One region of the Yersinia hibernica genome, then DNA from elsewhere that is predicted to be linked to it. Evidence: predicted binding sites of a transcription regulator. Region 1 holds the regulator's gene; each other region holds the start of a gene.

Region 1 (6,219 bases):
CTATCATCAACAAACAAAATGGATAAAATAATTAAAACAAACCCTACGACTGGTAATGTTTTATAATGAATTTTGCTAATGTTAAGTTTGTTTTCTAAAGTAATAATAGCAACAATACTTCCCGCCATCAGCTCCCACATTCTACTCGGTAACATATAGAACGCGAAGTTGGGTTGGCGATAGGCTAAAATGTTAGATAACACCAATGAAAGCAAAAAAAGTGAAAATATTATAGTCAGTTTTTTATCTTTAAATCTCTTACATAACCAAAGACATAAAAAAGGGAAAATCAGATAAAATTGCCACTCAACAGACAAACTCCAAGTATGCAGCAATGGTTTATATTCACTGGAATCTGATACATAAGTATCTTCACCAAAAAAGTATAAATTAGACACGAAAAACAAAGATGCCAATAGGGTTTTTACATAAATAACAAGGCTATCAGGTAATAAAAAATAAAAAGCCAAAACAGAAGAAACTAATAAAACAGCAATCATCGCTGGTAATATTCTTTTTATTCGTCTAATAAAAAAACTTTTAAAGAAAAAACACCAGCATTCATCTGCGTAAAAATTATTGTCGTTATCAAGTATCCCGATAATACAAAAAATATATCTACGCCAAGAAAACCACCCTTGAATACCTCATAGCCAAAAAGAGAAAATTTAACGTGATATAAAAGCACGGATATCACTGCAACAGCCCTTAAGCCATCTAACTCTGCCCTGTATTTGGTGATATCAGAAGACATTTTCATCTCTGTAAAAAATTAGTTTATTTATTTTCCCATAGCAAAAGTAATTTTGCAATATACGAACAATGGTACATGGTAAAATACCATTACTTTGAGTCAGTAATGCATACTTATCTTTATTTGCGAGGGCTTTAAAACTGCTAAAAAGTTTTACTTTAAATTCACTTAACCCCAAAATTGACACCAGCGTTTTAATCACAGAATCTATCAATAAAGGGATATTGAGCAACAGGTTAATATGATAAAATCTGTTCCATTCAAACGCTGCGGGATGAAACCATGAACTCAACCAACCAGGAAAAGCTGCTTGCTCAGGCTGAGAGCCTGTGCCAACAACGTAACGTCCGGCTGACACCGCAACGTCTTGAAGTATTACGCCTCATGGCGCAACAGCCCGGCGCAATCAGCGCTTATGATTTGTTAGACTTGCTCCGTGTTTCCGAGCCGCAAGCTAAACCGCCAACGGTCTACCGCGCATTAGATTTTTTGCTCGAACAAGGGTTTATTCACCGAGTAGAGTCAGCTAACAGCTATGTGTTGTGCCATCATTTTGAAGAGCCAACTCATACCTCCGCACTCTTTATCTGCGATCGCTGCAAGATTGTGACTGAACGCCCGACTGTAGGTATTGAAGAAGCACTGGCACAGTTAGCAAAACAGTCTGGTTTTACATTGCGCCATAGCGTGGTGGAAGCCCATGGCTTATGCACTAAATGTGGGGAGGTTGAAGCATGTGAAAGCCACGATCATTGTGATCATGACCATTCTATTGTGATGAAAAAAAAATAAATATCTGGCGATAAAGGTCAGCCCGTTATCAATATAGTAATAATACAGTAATAGGTTGAATTAGAATATGCGTTAAATAACACTGCCATGATAATAAATAGAAGGTACCACAGGACACGTCCTTGTGTCTTATCGATATTAGATTAGGACTAAATAGAATACTTTCCATTATTAACATCACTATGTAATAACGTATATTCTATGAAATGAAAGACCCAATATAATTTATATCGACATCAATTAAATTCCTTTTTAAGGCTGTTACCAGCGGTATTTGCTGTGGTCTTCCCAAGCTTTAACTTCTTTCTCGGCTTGCTCTTTCTGATAGCCGTATTTCTCTTGGATCTTACCTACTAGTTGGTCGCGCTTACCTTCAATAACGGTTAGGTCATCGTCAGTCAGTTTGCCCCATTTCTCTTTAATTTTACCTTTGAACTGCTTCCAGTTACCGTCAGCTTGATCTTTATTCATAATAACTCCGCTATCTTGGAATAAGTTAATTCGGTACGATAAACATTCTTTATAAAACTAATATTTTCTTAAATTAGTCACTCACAGTCTTAATTTAAATTAAGCATGATTATTTTATTTACCGTATAAATAACTATAGCAGAGGATATTAATAACTGAAGGAAAACCAATGTTACTGGTCGCAATGATGACCATAAGTGAATAACGAAACCATATTATATTCAGTTAAAACAGTAGGTAATAACGTATTATCGGATTGTTCTCAATATAAAGTGAATTAACAGAACAGAAGGTTATATGAACAATATACCCTCTAAATAAAGAGGGTATACATCAACAACTAGAATCAGATCCAGTCGCCATTGCGGATGACACCAACAGCCAGTCCTTCAATGGTGAAACTTTGTTCACGCAGATCGACAATAATCGGCTGGAACTCGCTATTTTCAGGAAGAAGCTGCACGATATTACCTTGTTTTTTCAAGCGTTTTACTGTGACTTCATCATCAATTCGCGCGACAACCACTTGTCCGTTACGCACATCTTGCGTTTTATGCACCGCCAGTAGGTCACCATCCAGAATACCGATATCTCTCATCGACATCCCATTAACCCGCAGTAGGAAATCTGCGCTTGGCTTAAACATGGAAGGGTCGACTTTGTAGTGCCCTTCAATATGTTGCTGTGCCAGCAAGGGTTCACCTGCTGCAACCCGGCCAATCAACGGTAGGCCATCTTCTTCTTCCATCAGTAAACGAATACCGCGGGAAGCGCCAGAAACAATCTCAATAACACCCTTGCGGGCCAATGCTTTTAAATGCTCTTCAGCGGCGTTAGGAGAGCGGAATCCCAGACGCTGCGCAATTTCGGCACGGGTCGGCGGCATGCCAGTTTGCGATAGGTGATCGCGCACCAGGTCATAAACCTCTTGCTGTCTGGTCGTAAGTGCTTTCATTTCGCCCCCTGTTTGTTTATACAGTCTTGCTGTGAGTATATACAGGTAAACCTGTATTGGGAACCAAAGAGTGAATAAAAACAGGGATTAATCACAGCTTATTTTTATTGTGTTGCTCACCGTGCCCAAAGCCACGATATTTCAGCCACACAACTAGCCCACATGTTGCCAGAGCACCGTTATCCAGATAAAAAGCGCCAGCAGGATAGCGAGAAACACAGCGGCAGACCCCATATCTTTGGCACGGCCTGAAAGTTCATGGAATTCACTGCCGATGCGATCAACTACTGCTTCAATGGCACTATTGATGACTTCAATAATGATCACTAACGCGACACTGCCAATCAATAAAATGCGCGCTAAAGCATCTACATCTAGCCAGAAGGCCAGTATGATAGCGACGATGGCAGCTACTGATTCTTGGCGAAATGCGGCTTCGTTTTTCCAGGCAGCACTGAGGCCTTTCATCGAATAACCGGCCGCTTTATAGATTCGGGTAAGCCCTGTTGATTGATTCGCCATGTTTTATTGCCTTTATCTTAAGTTAATGATGAGCTTTGCCGCTTTCTGTTATCTTATCACCACAGATCTCAAAACCAGTTTCTGGTATCCTTGCGACGAATTGCTAACAAGAGGCTTCATGTCGTTATGTCAGGTTGGCGTAAAATATATTATAAGTTACTGAATTTACCACTTAAACTGTTGGTAAAAAGCAAGGTTATTCCGGCAGATCCTGTGACTGAGTTAGGGTTAGACCCTTCTCGTCCTATTCTGTACGTTTTGCCTTACAATTCTAAGGCTGATTTGCTGACTTTGCGAGCGCAGTGTCAGGCGCAGGATCTGCCCGACCCATTGATTCCATTGGAAATCGATGCCGTGCAACTGCCGAGTCATGTGTTTATCGATAATGGCCCTCGAGTCTTTCGTTATTACGCACCTAAGCAAGAGTCGGTCAAGCTGTTCCACGATTATCTAGATCTGCACCGCAATAATCCGGAGCTGGACATTCAAATGTTGCCGGTTTCCGTGATGTTTGGTCGTTCGCCAGGGCGTGAAGGCCATGGTACGCCGCATCTGCGTGTGCTGAATGGTGTGCAGAAATTCTTTGCCGTATTGTGGCTGGGCCGCGATAGCTTTGTGCGTTTCTCGACCACGGTTTCATTGCGTCGGATGGCCAGTGAGCATGGCACCGATAAAACGATAGCCCATAAGCTGGCGCGCGTGGCGCGGATGCACTTCTCCCGTCAACGTCTGGCCGCTGTCGGCCCGAGCTTGCCAGATCGCCAAGACCTCTTCAAAAAGCTGTTGGCTTCCAAGGCGATTGAAAAAGCCGTGGCGGATGAAGCACGTACCAAGAAAATCTCCCATGAAAAAGCGCAGCAAAATGCGATTACGCTAATGGAAGAGATCGCCGCAGACTTCTCTTATGAAGCCGTGCGTCTGTCTGACAGGGTATTGAGCTGGACGTGGAACCGTTTGTATCAGGGTATTAATGTCCATAATGCAGAGCGCGTACGGCAGTTAGCGCAAGATGGCCATGAGATAGTCTATGTGCCTTGCCATCGCAGCCATATGGATTACCTGCTGCTCTCTTACGTGCTTTATCATCAAGGGCTTGTACCGCCACATATTGCTGCCGGTATTAACCTTAACTTCTGGCCTGCCGGCCCGATTTTCCGCCGTTTAGGGGCTTTCTTTATCCGCCGTACCTTTAAAGGCAACAAACTCTACTCAACCGTGTTCCGCGAATATCTGGGCGAATTATTCACCCGCGGCTATTCCGTCGAGTATTTTGTTGAAGGTGGGCGCTCACGAACCGGCCGCCTGCTAGAACCGAAAACCGGCACGCTGTCGATGACGATTCAAGCCATGTTACGTGGCGGTTCGCGGCCCATCACGCTGGTGCCAATTTATATTGGCTACGAGCATGTGATGGAAGTGGGTACTTACGCCAAAGAGCTGCGAGGAGCCACCAAAGAGAAAGAAAACCTGTTGCAGATGTTGCGTGGCCTGCGCAAGTTGCGCAATCTGGGTCAGGGCTATGTCAACTTTGGTGAGCCAATCCCGCTGACCACTTATCTGAACACCAATGTACCGCAATGGCGGGATGCGATTGATCCCATTGAAGCACAGCGCCCGAGCTGGCTGACACCGGTGGTAAATGATTTGGCCGGTAAGATTATGGTCAGAATTAACAATGCTGCGGCAGCAAATGCCATGAACCTGTGTTCGACCGCGTTGTTAGCTTCACGTCAGCGTTCACTAACCCGTGAGCAATTGTTGGAGCAACTTGAGTGCTACCTGCAACTGATGCGCAATGCGCCTTATGCGAAAGATGTCACTGTGCCGGATAAAACACCGGAAGAGCTGCTTAATCACGCCTTAAATATGAATAAGTTTGAGGTGGAGAAAGACAATATTGGTGACATTATCATCTTGCCACGGGAACAAGCCGTGCTGATGACTTACTATCGCAATAATATCCAGCACTTGCTGATGTTACCGTCACTGATAGCCAGTATGGTGATGTACCACCGTCGCATTACCCGCGCGGAATTATTGCGCCAAATCAGTATGATTTATCCAATGTTGAAAGCTGAACTGTTCCTGCATTACAGCAAAGAGCAGTTGCCACAAACCTTGGATACATTGATAGATGAACTGGCTCGCCAGCAGCTGATTTGCGATAAAGGGGATGAATTGGTGCTGAACCCAGCCCGCATTCGCCCTCTGCAATTACTGGCCGCTGGTGTGCGTGAAACCTTGCAACGCTACGCAATTACACTGTCATTACTCAGTGCTAACCCAAGTATCAACCGTGGTGCATTGGAAAAAGAAAGCCGGATTATGGCGCAGCGTTTGTCTGTACTGCATGGGATTAATGCCCCAGAATTCTTCGATAAAGCCGTGTTCTCGACACTGGTCGGCACCTTGCGCGAAGAAGGCTACATCAGCGACAGCGGTGATGCCATTCAGGAACATACACTGGAAGTTTACAATATGCTGAGTGCGTTGATGACGCCGGAAGTGAAGCTGACAATCGAAAGCGTCAGTATGCCGGCGGAAACCAACAATCAGTTACCCGCCCCTGAGGCCGAGGATGAATCGGAAGATTAATCCTGTAAGAGAAAAATGAAGAACAGAATGGCCAGATTTATCATCTGGCCATTTTTTTATATGTAACTCACCAAAATGCCGAGAAACAGCACCAGCCCCACATAATTATTATTCAGGAAGGCACGGAAGC
Region 2 (6,219 bases), on a different replicon from region 1:
TAGCAGAGCGAGAAGACCTAAAAATAGTTGAAGTGCTTGAGGCTGCGCTTGAAGCTCTCAAAGAAAAACGAGGTTATTGATCACAGGTTGCAGCAAGATAGCTGCAATCTTTTTGTTATTTAAATCTTGCAGCTATCTTGCAGATACATACAATGTATCTAGCTGCTATATTGCTGCTAGCATTCCGGTTAAGTAATCATTATAGTGAGTGAAACAAGTTAGATACTCATTTTGAGGCTTTCAATCCTTTATCTATGACTGGATTGATACTCAAAATGAGGTTTAAACGATTAACGGCTGATTCAGTTACTCATATTGAGTATTAAAAAGAGGGTGTGATGAATATTTTTTGTGATGATGGTTCGACAAACGTAAAACTGGCATGGTTCGATAACAGTGCATTGAACACGGCAATTTCAGTAAATTCGTTCCGTAAGGGGTGGAAAGTTGAGGGTATTGGAAGTAGAGCGACCTTTAACTACGAACTGGACGGTACTAAATATACTTACGATGAAGTGAGTAGCGAAGCCATCAATACGACTCATATTGAGTATCAATACTCTGATGCAAATGTTCTGGCCGTCCATCATGCTTTACTTAATAGTGGTCTAAAGCCTCAGTCAGTATCATTAACTGTAACCCTGCCAATCAGTGAGTTCTATACATCTGAATGCCAGAAGAACACGTTAAATATTCAGCGTAAGACTGATAATTTGCTGCGTCCTGTGACATTGAATAAAGGGGACTCTTTCACTATTACCCATGTGGATGTGATGCCTGAATCTCTTCCGGCTGTTTTTGCTCAGTTAGTCAGTGATAATGTGGGGCCGTTTGAAAAGTCATTAGTTATTGATTTAGGCGGAACAACACTCGATGTTGGTGTCATTGTAGGGCAGTTTGAAGATGTCAGTGCTATCCATGGTAATTCATCAATTGGTGTATCGATGGTCACTCAGGCTACGCTCAGTGCGTTGAAAATGGCATCCAGCGATACAAGTCCGATGGTAGCTGATGAATTAATTAAGCGCCGTGCAGAACCAGAATTTGTTCGTCAAGTCATCAATGATGAGAGCCGTATTAGTCTAGTGATGGATACTATTGATACTGCGATCATCCAATTGGGTAAGCGTGTAGTTGATGAATTGAGTGATTTCAGACATGTAAACCGAGTTTACATTGTCGGTGGGGGCGCAACACTGATCACATCAGCAATACAAGAAGCATGGAGCCATCTTGGAAACAAAGTTTCTATGATGGCGTCACCTCAGACAGCCCTGGTTAAAGCAATAGCGGCGTTTAAAGAAGGGGAGTGAGGTTGAGCGACGACCGAAAAAAATTCACACTCTATTTGCATCCCGAAGAGATAAAGAGTGATGAGCAGGCCATATTGGTAATTGATTCGGTTCCACGGCGTGCACGTGGCGAGTTATTTCGCCAGGCATTCGTTGCTGGGCTAGCATTGCATCAATTGGATGAACGTTTGCCAGCATTGATCGCAACAATGTTGACGAAAGAATTGACCGCAGATCAGGTTGTCGAATTGATAGCTCAGACAACCGGTTGGAAACCATCACATGCGTCGATAAAAGATGTTATATCACTGACCTTGGGGGAGAGGATGGTCGTCCCCGTTGGTGAAGTACTCAAATCTGACAGCAAGCAAGCTACGAAAGAAGCGCTTAAAGTGGTGAGAAAGAAAATGTCGGGATTTGTCTAAGAATTCAAAGGATAAATTTATGCAGAACGAACCACGCCTAAAAATGTTGAGTACAGCAAGGGCATTTAGTGCAACAACAATGACTATTCATCAAGATGTGAACGATTTTGTTGGCGGCCCTGCCAGTGACCCTAAGTTTACCCGAACCCGAGTACGCAGATATCTGTCTCAATACGGTTTTCGGGGTAGTAAATTAAAAGCTGAAGTAGAGCGTATTTGTACATTTAATCGCTCAAAAGGTGATTGGAAATATCCGTATGGTTGGTCGGAGCAGGATCTTACTGGCCCTATGCGGCGAATGTTTGGACTTAAGCGAAAACGAAATTTGGTCATACTCGATGAGTTTTGGTCGTTAGTTTCATAGCTGTACTTTTGGTAAATCTCCCCAGCGGGTTGTATAAGCAGGGGAGAGCATTTCCCGTTTCATCTTCCAGCCTTTATCTATTCCTTGCCCCGCAAACCACACCTTTCCTATCCCTTCTTTATTAATGCGGTCGATAACGTTCATCAACTGCTCACTGTTGACCCTTGGCGGTTGTTCGTCAAACATGTCTATCTGACCAGGGCGGCTACAAAAGTCGTTCAGGATGATCCCCGCTTTCTGGTAGCGATAGCCATCACGCCAGATGTGATCCAGTGCTCTCATCGATGCCGCCACAATATCTCGTGTGTCCTGAGTGGCCAGCATTAATCGATGATTGGCATTGTTGCTGTAAAACGGTTCATTCGAATACGGACTGGTACGAATAAAGACGCTGATATAACGGCAATATTGCCGTTCCTGCCGCAGTTTTTCTGCCGCTCGCTCCGCGTACTGGCACACCGCCTGACGCATATCCTGCAAGGTTGTGATACGTTCCCCAAAACTCCGGCTGCATATGATTTGCTGTTTAGCGGGGAGTGCATCGATAGAGATACAGGGTGTGCCATTAAGCTCCCTCACGGTTCGCTCAACGACAACACCCAATGTTTTCTTTATCAGCTGAAGGTTGGCGTCAGCCAGTTGCAACGCCGTTTCTATGCCCATCGTCTTGAGTTTGATACTTAGCTGGCGACCAATGCCCCAGACGTCCTCGACCGGTAAAAGGGCCATCAACTTGCGTTGCCTCTCTCTGTCTGACAAGTCAACAACACCGCCGGTAGCAGGCCATTTTTTCGCACCGTGATTGGCGAGTTTGGCCAGAGTAAGAGTCTGGCCGATGCCGATCCCGGACAATAAGCCGGTTTGTTGAAATACGGTATCTCGTACACGCTTTCCGTAACTGGCCAGCGGTTCACAATGTTCGATACCATCAATCATCAAAAATGCTTCATCGATACTGTAAATCATCATCGATGCGGCCATCGATTCCAAAATAACCATGGTTCTGGCACTGAGATCTCCGTACAGCGCATAATTTGAGCTAAAACACGTGACTTGATGACGCTCTATCAGTGCTTTTATCTGAAAGTAGGGTGCTCCCCGTTTAATCCCCAGTTGCTTGGCTTCTTTGTTGGCCGATACGCAGTTCCCGTCATTATTACTCAGACAGATAACCGGTTTCCCCTTAAGATCCGGCCGGAAAAGTTGCTCCACACTGGGGTACATAGAATTAATGTCACAGAGCAGGAACATACGCACCTCACTTAAAGGTATGAATGGCGTGCATGACAACGCCAAAAATATCCAGATCATCGGGGTTAACATAGATTGGGCTGTAAGCGGGATTCATGGGTTGAAGGCTGAGTCGGGGATGAAGACTCAGCCTCTTAACCGTGAATTCGCCTTCGATGGCGGCGATCACAATATCGCCATGCGCCGGTTTCACCGCTTTATCAACAACCAGCAGATCCCCTGAAAGAATGCCCGCTTCCGTCATGGATTCACCTTCAGCCCGTACAAAATAGGTAGCGCTGGGATGACGAATACATAAGTCATTTAAATCTAATGTTTTTTCTATGTAGTCGGAGGCGGGGGAGGGATACCCAGCCAGGCACATTTCACCAAAAAGGGGGATCTGAAGGTGAGATCCTGTTTGCGCTGCAATGATTTCTGCTTTCATGATTAACCCAATATAACTGTAATTATATACAGTAATATTGATCGGAATATTCTAGGGGTGCAAGTAGGCAGTGTCGTATTTTTCCTAGTGTCCTGTTTTGCGGTTGGAAATAGTTTCCTTTGGTCTTATCCACAGAATCGGTGGGTAACTCTGTGGAGGAAAAAAGGATATTTGGCCGTCCGGGCGGGCTTGTCATGTCGGGTGACCGAATACATTCATGCCGGTTAGCCTCTTCATTCACTTTTTAATCGTGCGTTTTAGACGACGATCAAGCCAAAAGACATGACAAACCTGTACCAGGTGGCCCCCAAAAGGCTCCCCGCCCGTAAACGGTCGAGTCGTCACCTGCACTTCAGCGGTCCCGCGCCGGTGGCGCAGTCCAGCTTCCGCAGAGCCCCACAAGTGTGTCTCTGTCCTGTCGGATAACAAGCGATCCTGAACGTCAACATCACGCTTGCAGATGGCCGATGACCATCGCCGCTTCCCACTAATGACGCCCCGTCGTTCCGCCGTGTCGGGTGTGTTCATGCTCGCCTACCACTCAGTGCGCTATCCCCCGATAAGTTCTTTCGCGGAGGGCTGTTCGTAGCACCGTCGCCGTTCATAAAACAAGGGAGGGTAAACGCCGCCAGCGGCCCCTTGTTTTATGCCCATCGCTGTCGCTACTTCGCCCTTTGCCGCGACTGAACTCACCGAGAGATAGGATTAACCACTGAGAGGGGAAAAGCAGCATGAACACACAGAACGTCAACGTCAAAACCGCCACGCCAAAATCTTCCGAAAGATATGGGGAAGGACAAAACAATCACGCTAAAAAAAGGGGGGTATTACGTCAGGCGTTAGAGGATGCAAGCGAAGAGGTCGCGATCGCGGAAGAAGTACACGCCCATTATGGCGATCCGTTTGGTTTTAAGGATGTTGTCCATTATTGGCTATCGGGTTTTTTCAGCAGTTTCAAAAAGCAGTAATAGGTGCCGGACGGTTGGACGTCCGGCAGACACAAATCAAAACCGAGAGGTATTAACCATGTCAGTAACAGAGTCTAAAGTAAAATCAGTCAAGAAATCCACCCGTAAAGCGCCAACGGCCGCAAATGATGCACAGGCATTGGCTCAGGTGCTGGAACAGACACCCATAGAGTATGTTCCGTTGTCCCGTCTGGTCAAATCGCCACTGAATGTGCGCCTTATTCCCTATTCTGTTGAGAGCGTCACCAGCCTTGCCAATACGATTGTGTCTATTGGGTTGTTGCAAAATTTGGTGGCGCACGATCTTGATAGCGGTCTGATTGGCGTTGCCGCAGGGGGCCGTCGTTTGGCTGCGCTCAATATGTTGGTTGAACGAGGGGAATATCAGCCTGATACACCGGTTGCCGTTAAACGTGTACCGGAAGCACTGGCGGTTGCCGCCTCCATGACAGAAAACGGCGAACGTAAGGAGATGCACCCCGCCGAGCAGATTGTTGGGTTCCGTTCACTGGCAGACGAGGGGAAGACACCGGCACAAATTGGTGACTTGCTGGGCTATAGCTCACGTCATGTACAACGTGGTCTGAAACTCGCCCATCTGGCCCCTGCTTTGTTAGAGGCACTGGCAAAAGACGAAATCACCCTCGAAAAGTGTCAGATTCTGGCACTGGAAGACAGTCAGGAACGACAGGTGGATGTATGGGAACAGGCACAACACGTATTCGGGAGATCACCACAGAATTACCAACTGCGAAATTTGATCACCGAGCAGGAAGTGAGCATTAAAAATAACCAGAAGTTTGCTTTTGTCGGGAGTGATGAACTGGCGGCGGCGGGGGCGGTTGTTCGTACCGACTTATTCAGTGATGAAAATGAGGGCTGGATTGACCGCGCCTTACTTGATCGTCTGACACTTGAAAAGTTGGACGCTATCGCGGTGACTATTCAGGAATGTGAAGGCTGGTCATGGTGTGCTCACCAAATGGATCCTATCGGCAATTGGGGCGAGGATGCGCGTCAATATCAGTTAATGTCAGAACCCACGCCAGTCTATACCGAATCGGAGCAATCCCATATTGACACCTTGACGGCGGCGCTGGAAGACACTGAAACCTACGATGATGAAAATGACATTCAGCAACAAATTGAAGATGTTGAGTCTGCTGCCTCCATACGTGGATGGACGGCAGAGCAGAAAGCGCAAAGCGGCGTCGTGGTGTCATTTGATGGCGGTGATTTGACGTTTCAGCGCGGTGTTATCTTACGTGGAAATATCGCTCAGACGGAGACACCGCAAAACAACCTTGCACAAATCTCACCGAAGCCAAAAGGGTTGTCGTCAGCATTAGTCAGTAGTTTATCCTCCGAACGCACGTTAGCGGTCATGGCGGCATTGGTACAAAATCCAGCGGTGGCATTAGCACTACATACTCACTCAATGGCCCTCAAGGTGTTCTTTGGTCAGTACGCCAGTTCCGTTCTAAAAACCAGT
Region 3 (6,219 bases), 1.8 Mb from region 1:
GGGTTATGCATTCATTCAATTCACCGGCATGCGCCATGGTTATTGGATTTTGCTGACCAGCCTTTTTGTTTGCCAACCCAACTATAATGCAACAAGACGCCGCCTGGCGCTGCGCATCATTGGCACTTTGGCGGGCATACTTATCGGGTTGCCCATCCTTTATTTCGTCCCCTCGATTGAGGGGCAACTCATCCTGATAGTCATTACTGGCGTACTCTTTTTTGCTTTCCGCAATGTTCAATATGCTCATGCAACAATGTTCATTACCTTACTGGTTTTGTTATGTTTTAACTTACTTGGCGAAGGGTTTGAGGTTGCTGCACCGCGCGTATTTGACACATTGCTCGGCTGTGCAATTGCTTGGGTTGCGGTCAGTTTTATCTGGCCGGACTGGAAGTTCCGCCAACTTCCGGCCGTAGTCCGTAAAACACTTAATGCAAACTGCCGTTATCTCGATGCTATCTTAGTGCAGTATTATCAAGGTAAAGATAATAGCCTGCCCTACCGTATCGCCCGCCGCGATGCTCATAATTGTGATGCAGAATTAGCGTCCGTCATTTCTAATATGTCCGCGGAGCCCAAAAATAATAAAGAAACTCAGGAGGCTGCGTTTCGTTTACTGTGCCTAAACCACACCATGCTGAGTTACATCTCCGCTCTAGGGGCTCATCGCGAAAAACTGACCAATACCACCACACTGAATTTACTCAACGATGCGATTTGCTATGTGGAAGGGACTCTTGAGCAAGAACAACCCGACCATGTAAAAATGGCGCAAGTATTGGCGAGTTTATCAACCCGGCTACAGAGTTGTAATCCTGAGCCGGAGAGCAAAGATCAGTTGGTTTTACAACAGATTGGCTTGTTACTTGAATTATTGCCTGAGCTCAGTGAACTGAATAAACGCATTGGCCAGGTGGGTTAATGGCACTCTGGGCCAATTGCTCAATGGCCCTTCTTTATGCTGTTTCATATTGTGTAATGATGATATCAGCCGGGCGGATATGCATTTCGAACCATTCCATAAGCTCACTGCGCATGACAAGAGGCAGCACAGCATAATGGTGACCGCTGATAGCCCCGGCAAGAGCCAACAGTACATTAAAGCCGAGCGAACATCTTAAAGTCCGTAACTTCAAATAACAGCGTTTAGCCCCCTCAAGTCGCAACGCTGCCACACTTGTAATTCCGGCTTTCCACAATAATCGCTCAAGGCTGGCACTGAGGTTAGGTAAATCTTTCAAACGCGCTGGAGGGCATTTTTTACTTAAAACCTCGGATTTAGCTCCTTGATACGCCAGTGTTGCAAAGTGACGTAATGCGAGGTCATCATCCCATAAAAACGCATCGACCCGATAATATCGCAATAATACCGGAAGCCCCCGTTTGGCATAAATAAGATTAGCCATCCCTCGATTACGAAAAAAATTCTCAATTAAGTCATTGGCCCGTAAATACAACTCCCCCTCCGAAACCACAGCAAACATAATGCCATTGGCTAATAGGCCATACCCACCAAATTGTGAGCGAACCGTGATTTGGCCTAAAAAATCAAAACGGCTTTGTGCTTGCATTATCTTGCTCTTAGATACGTTTTCCATCACTACTCCTTTAGTAAAAATCCGAATCAACGTCCCTATTTAGTTGCAATAAGTGTAAGAGGAACAACTAATTAGAAAATACGCAATATAGATAACTGAGCCAAACACAAAATCAGCTTTCACGTATTTACATCACAATAATGCGAAGCGTCTTGTAAAAATTTAGTTGATCTTCAGATAAACAGTGACTACTGTATATGCATACAGCACACTACAGGCGAGGTTCATAATGCGCACTCAATCACTAAAACCTTATAATGCTAATTATCATTCTCTTGTTACTCAGGATACCCCGACAAGAGTTGATGCCCCTACAGATAGTGGCCTTATCAGTGAACTGGTGTACAGTGAAAACCAACCTGCGGTTGCTCAGCTATTGCTTCCGTTATTACAACAGCTTGCTAAACAATCCCGATGGCTGCTGTGGCTAACCCCTGAACAAAAATTAAGTCGCTTATGGCTACAGCAGTCAGGTTTACCAATGACAAAAGTCGTGCAGGCGAGGCAGATAAATCCATTATCAACTGTGGATGCAATGGAAAAGGCATTATTGACGGGAAATTACAGTGTTGTTCTTGGTTGGTTACCAGAATTATCGGAGAATGACCGCATCAGATTGCGTATGGCGGCACAGTTTGGAAATGCTTATGGGTTTGTTATGCGTCCTTTGGATGACACAAAATCCGATCAAGGACAGTGCGCAACGTTAAAAATTCATTCTTCTTTGTATCATTAAGTAAATTTAGGATTTATCCCATGAATTATTACAATGTTTAGGACTTACTCCTGTAAAGTCGGCATAAAGCGAGTCAGAATGCGGCTTGCGGCAAAAAATAACGTCTAGGAAAAGTGCTATTTTATGGCTAAATCGTTAAAGATTATGCACAATTTTGCTTTTTTTTTCAGCCGGTTTATCACATCACACTTGTAACTTTCTCGCCACGTTGTAGACTTTACATCGCCAAGGTTGCTCTAAAACGCCAAATTATACTGGCAGCGTGATTAACGGGAGCGTTAAAACCTTGACGAAGAATTTTAACCAAGGGCTTAGCTTTTAAAGCTCATTGCCTATTTGGATGATAACGAGGCGTAAAATGAAAAAGACAGCTATCGCATTAGCAGTGGCACTGGCTGGTTTCGCTACAGTAGCGCAAGCCGCACCGAAAGATAACACTTGGTACACTGGTGGTAAACTGGGTTGGTCTCAGTATCAAAATACTGGTACTGGCGGTATCTATGGCGACCAAGGCAATGACGGTCCAACTCATAAAGACCAATTAGGTGCTGGTGCGTTCTTGGGTTACCAAGCAAACCAATACCTGGGCTTTGAATTGGGATACGACTGGCTTGGCCGTATGCCTTATAAAGGCGACGTTCGTAACGGCGACTTTAAAGCACAAGGCGTTCAGCTGGCTGCAAAACTGAGCTACCCAATTGCTCAGGACTTAGACCTGTACACCCGTCTGGGTGGTCTGGTTTGGCGTGCGGACTCAAGCGCGTTTAACGCCGCTTCTGGCGAGCGTCTGAACAACCATGACACCGGTGTTTCTCCATTAGTAGCTCTGGGTGCTGAGTACGCGTGGACTAAAAACTGGGCAACCCGTATGGAATACCAGTGGGTTAGCCAGATCGGTGATAAAGCTACCGTTGGTGCTCGTCCAGACAACGGCATGCTGAGCGTTGGTGTTTCTTACCGTTTCGGTCAAGATGATGCAGTTGCTCCAGTAGTTGCTCCAGCACCAGTTCCAGCTCCAGTTGTGGACACTAAGCGTTTCACTCTGAAATCTGACGTGCTGTTTGCTTTCAACAAAGCAACTTTGAAACCAGAAGGCCAGCAAGCTCTGGACCAACTGTATGCACAACTGAGCTCTATCGATCCTAAAGACGGTTCTGTAGTTGTTCTGGGCTTCGCTGACCGTATCGGTCAACCAGCTCCTAACTTAGCTCTGTCTCAGCGTCGTGCTGACAGCGTGCGTGATTACCTGGTTTCTAAAGGTATCCCTGCTGACAAAATCACCGCTCGCGGTGAAGGCCAAGCAAACCCAGTTACAGGCAACACCTGTGACAACGTGAAACCACGTGCTGCGCTGATTGAGTGCTTGGCACCAGATCGTCGCGTAGAGATCGAAGTTAAAGGCTACAAAGAAGTTGTAACTCAGCCACAGGCTTAAGTTTACTACTTTCGTAAAAAACCCCGCATTGCGGGGTTTTTTTTATCCTACCATTAAGAAAATCCGAGTCATCTTATATTTTCTTAATAACAATACTTCAGTAGCGTCAATATTGGTTCATAGCCACTCGAGTTACATCTCTTTGCCAAGAATATCTTGCAAGTCCTGTTTCAAAGACGACATCTGGCTCCTATATTTCTCTTTACGTTCGGCATCTTCAATTAACTGAACAACTGTCTCTGACAGCGTATTGCCTCGACGCCTTGCCAGTGCCGCCAAACGTTGCCACACCAGAAACTCCAGATCGATTGATTTCTTGCGAGTATGCTGATGCTCCGCATTGAAATGCCGCTTACGTCTGGCGCGGATAGTCTGCTTCATCCGATTAGCCAGTTGCACATTCATATGCACATCAATCCATTCCGCCACCTTCACAGGCTCACTTTCCAGCTTCATCAGTTGCTCTACAGCATCCTGAGCCGCACTGTTTTCTATATGGCGAGTAATGGCTTCACCTTCACGGTGTTTTTTAACCAAATACGCCCATTTCCAACCGCTTTCCAGATTTTCCAGTTGCTGATATTTCATCGTGAGCTCTTCAGTGACCGTGTAACTTAACTCAAGCATAACAGTTTTACGTAGAATTTCACCCTACTAAAAATGCATCATTAGTGTATTTTTTGTACGGAATATGGCTGATATCTTACTCCTTATCACCAACTGCCACTCTACGTATATGCAGTCTGCTTTATTCTTGTATAATCGCCCTTTCCCTTTTTGACGATTGCATCTATCACTTTGACCAATAACAGACTTGAATGGCAGTCACTGCTGCCGAACACAACGCCATATGAAGCGTTATTTGCTACTGCCTCCCAGTTGGAGCCTGTTCCTTTCGCGGCGATTCAACCCCGGCTTGAAAATGGAATGACATTATTTTGTCATCCACAATCACATCCGCGTTTTATGTTGATCAAAGCACAGGAAAGTACTGAGTATCTAGCATTGATCGCTCAAGCTGTTAAAGAGCTGCAACCTGAGGCCTCTACCTTGTTTGGTGGAGACTACCTCGTGCACGGGCATCAGGTGAGCTGGCAGCCAGCGCAACACGGTGACGAGCCGTTTGCGGCGATTTCGCGCTGTCTTTATCAGGAATGGGTTGAACCAGAACAGTTATTTGGTTGTGTCAGATGGCATAAAGATCAAATAAGCCTGCAACCCGGCTTGGTTCACCAGGCGAATGGTGGGGTATTAATCTTATCGGTACGGGCATTACAAGCTCAACCACTGATGTGGCTGCGTCTCAAACAGATGATTGCTCAGCAGCGCTTTGACTGGCTATCACCGGATGAAACCCGCCCTTTACCGGTGCATATCCCCTCAATGCCACTTGAGTTGCGTTTGATTCTGGTCGGAGATCGCCTAGGGCTGGGTGATTTCCATGATATGGAACCTGAATTGGGCGAATTGGCTATTTACGGTGAGTTCGAAGCCGAACTACCGCTAGTCGATATTGACGGTATGACGTTATGGTGCGGCTACATCAATACGCTTTTGCAGCAGAAACAGTTGCCTTCCTTATCAGCGGATGCTTGGCCAGTGCTGTTCCGCCAGGCGGTGCGTCACAGTGGCGACCAAGGTAGCCTGCCATTATGCCCACAATGGCTTACCCACCAGTTGGCTGAAGCCGCTTTATATGCCGAAGAAGACGCAATTACCGCCAATGCATTGGAAGTTGCTTTGAATGCCCGTGATTGGCGCAATAGCTACCTCGCCGAGCGGATGCAAGATGAAATTGAGCTCGGGCAGATTCTGGTTGAAACCGAAGGCCAAGTCGTCGGCCAGATTAATGGCTTGTCAGTATTAGAATATCCTGGTCATCCTTACGCCTTTGGTGAGCCGGCACGTATCAGTTGTGTTGTCCATTTAGGCGATGGTGAATTTGTTGATGTGGAACGTAAAGCCGAATTAGGCGGTAATATTCATGCGAAAGGCATGATGATTATGCAGGCTTTCTTGATTTCAGAGCTAGAACTTGATCAACCGTTGCCTTTCTCCGCCTCCATTGTTTTTGAGCAATCTTATGGTGAGGTTGATGGTGATAGTGCATCGCTGGCAGAACTTTGTGCGCTGATCAGTGCGCTATCGCAACAGCCAATTAATCAGCAAATTGCCGTGACCGGTTCTGTTGACCAATTTGGTAATGTGCAGCCTATTGGCGGTGTGAATGAAAAAATTGAAGGCTTCTTCGAGGCTTGTCAACGCCGCGGGCTAACAGGCAGTCAGGGGGTTATTTTGCCCATGACCAATATCCGTCATTTATGCTTGAATCAAGCGGTGATTGATGCCGTACAGAAAGAGCAGTTCCATTTATGGGCTGTCGATTCCGCCGCTGAAGCATTACCATTGTTAACAGGCATAGTTTATGCCGATGAGCAGCAACCCAG

The links. Region 1 encodes LexA, which represses DNA repair genes until DNA is damaged. Its sites were predicted from a motif close to TNCTGTATGTACATACAGNA; they were not measured.
Region 2: a site for LexA is predicted at 3,774-3,793, ahead of umuD (translesion error-prone DNA polymerase V autoproteolytic subunit). Genes of this name have one in related genera too.
Region 3: a site for LexA is predicted at 1,791-1,810, ahead of sulA (SOS-induced cell division inhibitor SulA). Genes of this name have one in related genera too.

The regions. Positions count from the first base shown of each region.
Region 1 covers NZ_CP032487.1:4,318,043-4,324,261, forward strand. Annotated here, with positions in the region: gene D5F51_RS20255 (acyltransferase family protein) at 1-500, opposite strand, end outside; gene D5F51_RS22845 (acyltransferase family protein) at 518-754, opposite strand; gene zur (zinc uptake transcriptional repressor Zur) at 1,037-1,546, shown strand; gene D5F51_RS20265 (CsbD family protein) at 1,808-2,017, opposite strand; gene lexA (transcriptional repressor LexA) at 2,364-2,972, opposite strand; gene D5F51_RS20275 (diacylglycerol kinase) at 3,126-3,494, opposite strand; gene plsB (glycerol-3-phosphate 1-O-acyltransferase PlsB) at 3,621-6,089, shown strand; gene ubiA (4-hydroxybenzoate octaprenyltransferase) at 6,146-6,219, opposite strand, start outside.
Region 2 covers NZ_CP032488.1:19,870-26,088, reverse strand. Annotated here, with positions in the region: gene D5F51_RS22280 (hypothetical protein) at 1-80, shown strand, start outside; gene parM (plasmid segregation protein ParM domain-containing protein) at 339-1,313, shown strand; gene D5F51_RS22270 (plasmid partitioning/stability family protein) at 1,316-1,717, shown strand; gene D5F51_RS22265 (hypothetical protein) at 1,737-2,081, shown strand; gene umuC (translesion error-prone DNA polymerase V subunit UmuC) at 2,076-3,332, opposite strand; gene umuD (translesion error-prone DNA polymerase V autoproteolytic subunit) at 3,340-3,759, opposite strand; gene D5F51_RS22650 (hypothetical protein) at 4,491-4,727, shown strand; gene D5F51_RS22245 (ParB/RepB/Spo0J family partition protein) at 4,786-6,219, shown strand, end outside.
Region 3 covers NZ_CP032487.1:1,342,241-1,348,459, reverse strand. Annotated here, with positions in the region: gene yccS (YccS family putative transporter) at 1-925, shown strand, start outside; gene D5F51_RS06235 (TfoX/Sxy family DNA transformation protein) at 960-1,601, opposite strand; gene sulA (SOS-induced cell division inhibitor SulA) at 1,831-2,337, shown strand; gene ompA (porin OmpA) at 2,696-3,772, shown strand; gene matP (macrodomain Ter protein MatP) at 3,905-4,360, opposite strand; gene D5F51_RS06215 (AAA family ATPase) at 4,571-6,219, shown strand, end outside.